DNA from 3 places in the Mesorhizobium sp. M7A.F.Ca.US.014.04.1.1 genome. Region 1 is predicted to be linked to each of the others. Evidence: riboswitches for the same ligand, from Rfam matches in the RefSeq annotation. Region 1 holds a riboswitch; each other region holds the start of a gene.
The links. A riboswitch is a leader RNA that binds a small molecule or an ion and turns the genes downstream of it on or off. The one in region 1 is predicted to bind cobalamin.
Positions count from the first base shown of each region.

Region 2: linked by a shared signal. The riboswitch ahead of EOA22_RS17935 (aromatic ring-hydroxylating dioxygenase subunit alpha) and the one ahead of bluB (5,6-dimethylbenzimidazole synthase) in region 1 are both predicted to bind cobalamin.
Region 3: linked by a shared signal. The riboswitch ahead of EOA22_RS22240 (CbtB domain-containing protein) and the one ahead of bluB (5,6-dimethylbenzimidazole synthase) in region 1 are both predicted to bind cobalamin.

Region 1 is NZ_RZRW01000262.1:5,047-7,308, forward strand. It holds gene EOA22_RS18105 (hypothetical protein) at 1-14, shown strand, start outside; partial or broken gene bluB (5,6-dimethylbenzimidazole synthase) at 137-862, opposite strand; cobalamin riboswitch at 865-1,045, opposite strand; gene EOA22_RS18115 (histone deacetylase family protein) at 1,167-2,093, shown strand; gene EOA22_RS18120 (exodeoxyribonuclease VII small subunit) at 2,097-2,262, shown strand, end outside.
Region 2 is NZ_RZRW01000259.1:5,368-7,629, forward strand. It holds gene EOA22_RS17935 (aromatic ring-hydroxylating dioxygenase subunit alpha) at 1-988, opposite strand, end outside; cobalamin riboswitch at 1,103-1,305, opposite strand; gene EOA22_RS17940 (DUF680 domain-containing protein) at 1,817-2,014, shown strand; gene EOA22_RS17945 (DUF680 domain-containing protein) at 2,094-2,262, shown strand, end outside.
Region 3 is NZ_RZRW01000369.1:3,551-5,812, reverse strand. It holds gene EOA22_RS22245 (CbtA family protein) at 1-738, opposite strand, end outside; gene EOA22_RS22240 (CbtB domain-containing protein) at 754-933, opposite strand; cobalamin riboswitch at 969-1,165, opposite strand; gene EOA22_RS22235 (MFS transporter) at 1,231-2,262, opposite strand, start outside.

The DNA.
Region 1 (2,262 bases):
GCGCCACACCCTGATCGGCCGGGCAGGTGGTGTCTGGTGAGGCAGAAACGGTGTTGAGGCGCGCCACGGTGGACTTGAGCTGTGTCTCGCCTTGCCCGGAAAACGTCTCGCTCATGATCAGTTCCGGCAGCGGCAGCCGCCGTCCCCAACCATGCGTTTCAAGGTCCGGTTTGGAAGCGAACTCGGAAACACGGCCGACGCAGAGATAGGCGATTGGCGTTACGTGATCCGGAATGGCCAACAGCCGCTTCAGCGCCTCAGCCTCGATGATGCTCACCCAGCCGACGCCAACGCCCTCGGCACGCGCGGCCAGCCAGAAATTCTGCACCGCGCAGACGGTGCTGTAGAGATCCATCTCCGGATTGTGCCAGCGTCCCAGCGGCGAACCCTTCGAGCGCTGCCGGTCGCAAGTGATGCAGATGTTGAGCGCGCTCTCGCAGATGCCTTCCAGCTTGAGCTTGCGGTACAGCGCCTGTTTTTCCGCCTCGATCGCCGGCAGTTCCTGCTCGCGCGCGGCCAGGAACAGGTCGCGCACCTCCGCTCGTCGTCCGGCATCGCGAATGACAATGAAATTCCATGGCTGCATGAAGCCGACCGATGGCGCGTGATGGGCGGCAAGCAGCAGCCGCGCCAGCACGTCGTCATCGATCGCGGTGGGCAGGAAATGGCTGCGCACGTCGCGCCGCGTGAACATGGCGCGATAGACCGCATCGCGCGCATTCTGGTCGAATCCATCGTCAATGGCAGCGGTCATATGTTCCGGCATCGCTTGTCCCCTTGCGATTGCAGATTCAAAACGGTCAGAGCGTACTTTGTGCGTCCAAATGGACGCACGTCGCTCTGATGCCACCCGCCCGACCATGCGGATGACGATGCCTGCCAGGCCGGTCTTCTGGCTTGGGATCAACCCGCGTCCGGTGCCTTCCCGTCATCGACAGTGGCATTTACCGGCGCGGTCCCCCTCACAGCGTTGGGCACGCCACGGAATTCAACCGTGTTCCCGATTCTCCCGCTTGCGGCGGGCACCAGGCAGTGCCAAGGACTTTACGCCGAAGCGCCGGCGAGGCCAATGCCTGCGGCGACACGAATGGACGCAGGCGCGATTTTCCCCAGTCATCGGCCGCCCGTGCATGGCCTTTGTCGATCCGGGTCACTAGATTAGGACGATGACCACCCGTCTCTACACGCATCCGATCTTCCTCGAGCATCTCACGCCGCCCGGACATCCCGAGCGGCCCGACCGCCTGCGTGCCATCGAGCGCGTGCTCGACGAGGAAGCCTTTGCCGGGCTCGATCGTATCCAGGCGCCGGAAGGCGACGAGGCCACCATCCTCTACGCGCATCCCGCCGATTTCGTCGCCCGCGTGCGCGCCGCCATTCCCGACGAGGGGATTGCCCGCATCGATGCCGACACCACTGCCAGTCCGAAGAGCTGGCAAGCGGCGATCACCGCGATCGGCGCCGCCAACGCCGCCGTCGATGATGTCTTTTCGGGCCGCGCCGACAACGTCTTCGTCGCCGCCCGGCCGCCCGGCCATCATGCCGAAAAGACCACGGCCATGGGCTTCTGCCTGTTCAACACGGCGGCGATCGCGGCGCGTTATGCGCAGAAGAAACACGGTGTCGAGCGCGTTGCCATCGTCGACTGGGACGTGCATCACGGCAATGGCACGCAGGATATTTTCTGGGACGATCCCTCGGTGCTCTATTGCTCGACACACCAGATGCCGCTTTATCCCGGCACCGGAGCGAAGACCGAAACGGGCGCCGGCAACATCGTCAACGCACCGCTGGCGCCGCAGACCGGCAGCGAAGTGTTTCGCGATGCCTTCCTGTCGCGCGTCCTGCCCGCGCTCGACAATTTCGCGCCCGACCTGATCATCATTTCGGCCGGGTTCGACGCGCACCACCGCGATCCGCTGGCCGAGATCAATCTGACCGAGGATGATTTCGATTGGGCGACCGGCCAGCTGATGCAGCGCGCGGCACGCCACAGCGGCAACCGGCTCGTCAGCCTGCTCGAGGGCGGCTACGATCTGCAGGGATTGGCATTTTCGGTCGCCGCCCATGTCGGGCGACTGATGAAAGGATGAACGATGGCTGGTGAGACCAACGAAGACGTCAAGGCGATGAGCTTCGAGCAGGCACTCGATGCGCTGGAGAAGATCGTCGATGATCTGGAGCGTGGCGACGTGCCGCTCGACCAGTCGATCAGGATCTATGAACGTGGCGAGGCGCTGAAGGCGCATTGCGACCGGCTGC
Region 2 (2,262 bases), on a different contig from region 1:
TCGTTGTCACTGCGGTTTCCGTGGCACTGATCGGCAGCACGCGGAAGGTAACGGCGTGGTCGCCGAGGATATGGTTCCAGGTCGTCGGATAGTGATAGAGCAGCAAGGAGCCGATGCGGTCGGTTGAAACGCTGTCGGACAGGTTCTTCTGGACCGCCCGTTTTCCCGTCATGGTGTAGCTGACGGCATCGCGCAGCAGCGGCGCGCGGGTGGCGCGGTACTGCCCTGCCGGATCGATGCGGAATTTGCTCGGCAAGCCTGATGCCTCGCATCTGGCCCAGTGTGCGACCATTTCAGGGTCGCTGTCGGCGCCATGGACGCCGGTTATGGTTGGAGCCTCGGGGAAGGTCTTGCACAACTCGGGATGATTGGCGGCGCAGTGGTAGCACTCGCGGTTGTTTTCCCAGACCAGCTTCCAGTTGCCCTTCTCGACGATCGTGCTCTCGAAGGCGATCTTTGCTTCACGCAGCCGGTGCGGCAAAAGATAGGGTTCGATCATCGCCCGCATCGGCGCGAAATCTGCCGGTTCCTTGGCCAGGCAGATGAAGATGTAGCCGCCGACGCTCTCGCAGGCGACCGGCTTCAGGCCGAAATCACTCTTGTCGAAACCGTCGGCCATCTGGCGGGCAAACAGCAGGCGGCCGTCCAGCTCGTAGGTCCACTGATGATACGGGCAGACGAGCTTTGCCGCGGTACCCTTCTCCGTGTTGCACACGCGGCTGCCGCGATGGCGGCAGGAATTGTGGAAGGCGTTGATCTTGCCGTGCTGGTCGCGGACAAGGACGACCGGATAATCGCCGACCTGCACGGTGATGTAGCTGCCCGGCTTCGGCAGTTCGCAATCATGGCCGATGAACAGCCAGTCGCGATACCAGATCAGCTCCATGTCGAGCTTGAAGTAGTCCGGATCGGTGTAGAAGGGCTGCTCCAGCGAAAAGCCTTGCCGGCGCCCCTTCAGGAGCCTCAGCATGTCGTTGCGGATATCCATGTCCTGTCCTCGTTCCTAAGGACTGAACTGGTGGTGACGGAGGAAGGATTGAAGCGCAGGCCGGCTGTGTGCCGGACATGCGCTATCCACCTCTTGACCGCCCACCGCGATCAGTCGAGTCTAAAAATCTCGGGCTGGTTTCCGGGCTCTGGAGTTGTCCTTGCGGACCATCGCGACACCTTCCCAGGCGGTTGCCCAGTGGTCTCCCGTTGCGACTTGAACTCCACCACCGTTGCGGGGGCAGCGCCGGATTCTGACCGGCTTCCCAATTCTCCGCCTCGTCGTCACGAAGCGGCACCTGAGATGGTATGATCTAACCACGATCGCGGGCGCGCCGTCGGCATGAAAACGACATCGTATCCATGCGGCGCGACACGGCATGCGAAACGCTACTGCAGCTCGTCGCGGGCCGAGATCCCACCTCCCGGGCGGCCATTTGCCGGCTGCGATCTTCCCGAATCCGACCCTTCGCGGGGGGTCAAAAAAGGTTAATGGTTTCGAAAAATGACTATTAGTTCGCCCTAAAATCGAACCGAACGGTTCGTTTCTGTTGACGGTGCGTGCAGGACGGTGTGAACGCTGGGCCTCTGAAACAGTCAGTGATCCATCAGGTGGCTACACCTAACACACTGATATGAAGAAGAAAAATGCATCCCTAGATTCCGTTGGCACAATTTCAAGGTGTGGATTCATGGTCCACACGGAACAACTTCGTGATTGGAAAAGACGACCTTGCCCTCCCACATCGGGGCTGTCCGAACGACGCGATTTCATTTCCAAGACACGCCGCTAGACGGACGGAAAAAAGACGATACTGGAGTACCAAAAATGAAAAAGATCATTCTCACTGCCGCAGCCCTTCTGGCCATTTCCGGCAGCGCCTTCGCTGGTAGCGACCACTACGGTTCCAACGCCGCGGCAGCCACTGCTGTCGACAGCTCGTACACCGCTTCGACCAAGAAGTCGGAACCGGCTGCTCAGGCGCCTGCCCAGGGTGCTGACCGCAACCTCTTCGGCAACAACTAACAGCCGATTCCCAGTTTCCCGGTCGACGGCGGGCTCGCCCGCCGCCCTGGCGAAATTCAGACATTCAGGAGTATTCAAGATGAACAAGATCCTCATTGCTGCCGCCGCCGTTCTGGCCATCACCGGCAGCGCTTTCGCGGGCAGCGACAACTACGGTTCGAACGGCCCCAACCAGCCTGCCGCCGCTGTGGACCAGTCGTACACGGCTTCCACCAAAACCTCGGAACCGGCTGCCCAGACGCCCGCTC
Region 3 (2,262 bases), on a different contig from region 1:
GCCGGTGAAGCGACCGCGCACCACACCGACGACCGCTCCGAGCACCAGCCAGAACACCAGATTGGTCACGGTCACCGCCACCACGAACTGGTGATGCAGCCCTTCCGGAATCGCCGTCTCGTAACTGTCGGGCTGCGGTGCCCCGACAACATGCGGTGCGACGATCAAAAGGACGGCAAGGATCGCCAGCGGCAGCGACTTGCGGAACGCGATCAGGCCGAGACCGGCAGCGGTTGCCGCCACCGTTGCCCACCACCAGATCTGGCGCTGGGTGAGATCGGCGGCCGGCATGGCCGGCAGTTCCGGCGGCAGGCCGAGGCCCGGCGCCAGCGTGAACACGGCAAAGCCGGCCAAGCCCCAGAACACGCCCTGGCGCCAACCACCGATACCGCCGGCGAATTCGGAAACCGCGACCAGGATCAACCCGAAGCCGATGCCGGTGACGATGTTGGCAAGCACGCTGAAGGCGAAACGCTCGAAACCGTCTGCCGGCGCCCAGCCCTCGTCTTCCGCCGCAGCAGTCGCTTCGGCAGGGGCCGGAGCGGCTGTGCTCATGGCATTGCTATCCGTTGCTGCCGGAGCGGCATGGTCATGGTGATGCCCGCCGCCCGCCTGTTCGTAGACTTCCGCCTTCAGGATCAGCGGCACGGTCGCATAGGCCTGCATGCAGGCGAGAACGACGCCGGCCACGAGCCCTGCGATCGCCGCGATGAACACGACGTTGCGAAACAGGTTCATGATGTCAGCCCCTCGTCAGTGGCAGGGAAACGCCATCGAATGGCGATAGTCGTGAGCCGCATTGTGGACCGCATCGATATGCGAGAAGCCGACAAAGCCCATCACGAAAATGCCGAGCAGCGCGGCGAGCGCAAGCTGCATGAAGCGCGACTGCGAGGAGACGGAAGCGCCGAGGGAGACGGAAGCGGTAGTCATGTCTTGTCCTTTCGCCCTCCACCCGAGGGCATCGAAGTCAGTTTCCTGTCGCCGGCAGGTCTCCTGGCTCACGGATCAGCGTCCTTCCCCACCTTCCCGAAGAAAAATCTTCAGTGGCATATGGAGAGGACTACCGCACACAGTTGCGGGGGCAGCCACGGCATTGGGCGAAATCCGCCCTTACCGCATTCCCTCTTGGCTCCAAAATGGAACCGGCGACACCGGCGACTATAGGCAGAATCCTCGCGTCCGGCAAACCAAATTCCGCCGGCGACCGTTGCGAATGCGCCATGAAGGTCAAAGCGATTTCGGCAGATAGCGCCACGTCACGAAGCCGCAGACCGCCGCCAGCAGGCCGAGCGTGACGAACACCGAGCCCAGGCCGAAGAAGGCCAGCACCACCGAATAGACCAGCGGCGGCGTCAGCTCGGAAAAGTCGAGATAGGTGCGATAGACTGCCGCCATCTGCGATCTTTCATAGGAGCGCACCGAGCGCATGAAGGCGGTCGAGCCGAGCGCGTCGAGTGCAATGGTGAAGAAGGCGCCGCAGAGCAGGAAGGCGCCGGTGAGCAGCGGCACGGTTTCGCCGACGAAGCCCGCCGCCAGAAGCGCGACCGACATGGCGAAATAGGCAAATGTCATGGTCCTGCGGCCGCCAAAGCGCTTTCCCGCCTTGCCCCAGAAAATCGCCATGAACAAAAGCGCGTTGCCGGCCGAAACCAGCAGGCCGCCGGCCAGCTTGCCCTCACCCGTAATGACCATGAACAGCGGCCCATAGACGAAGAACGTCGTCCAGAAACAGGAGCGCCCAAACGCGATCAGCCAGGCCAGCCTGAGCCTGGGCTGGGCGATGAAGCGGCCGATATTGGCGAGCGGATTGGCTGGTCGCGTCTTGCCGGGACGGATCGACGGGTTGTCGCCGAGCCGGTAGGTCCAGAACAATGCCAGCAAGGCTAACGCGAACACGGCCACCGCGCCATGCGCGGCATAGACGCCGAAGCGCGTGTAGAGGAAGATGCCGAGCGTCGGCCCACCGGTCCAGGCCAGCATCGACCACGCCATGCGCAGCGATTCGGCCTGCATGAAGTCGGTCTTGCGGATGTGGTCCATGATGTAGAGGTTGAGCGTGATCGACAGCGCGCTGGCGCCCATCACCCGGCACAGCATGCCGGCCAGTTGCCCGGCAAGCGTGTCGGTGACGAAGAACAGCGAGCCAATGGCCAGCAGGCAGGCGCCCGCCGTGTAGACCCAGCGCCGGGCGAAACGGCGGATCAGCATCGGCATGAACAATGTCACCGACAGGCCGAGCATCGCCACGACGGTGTAGAG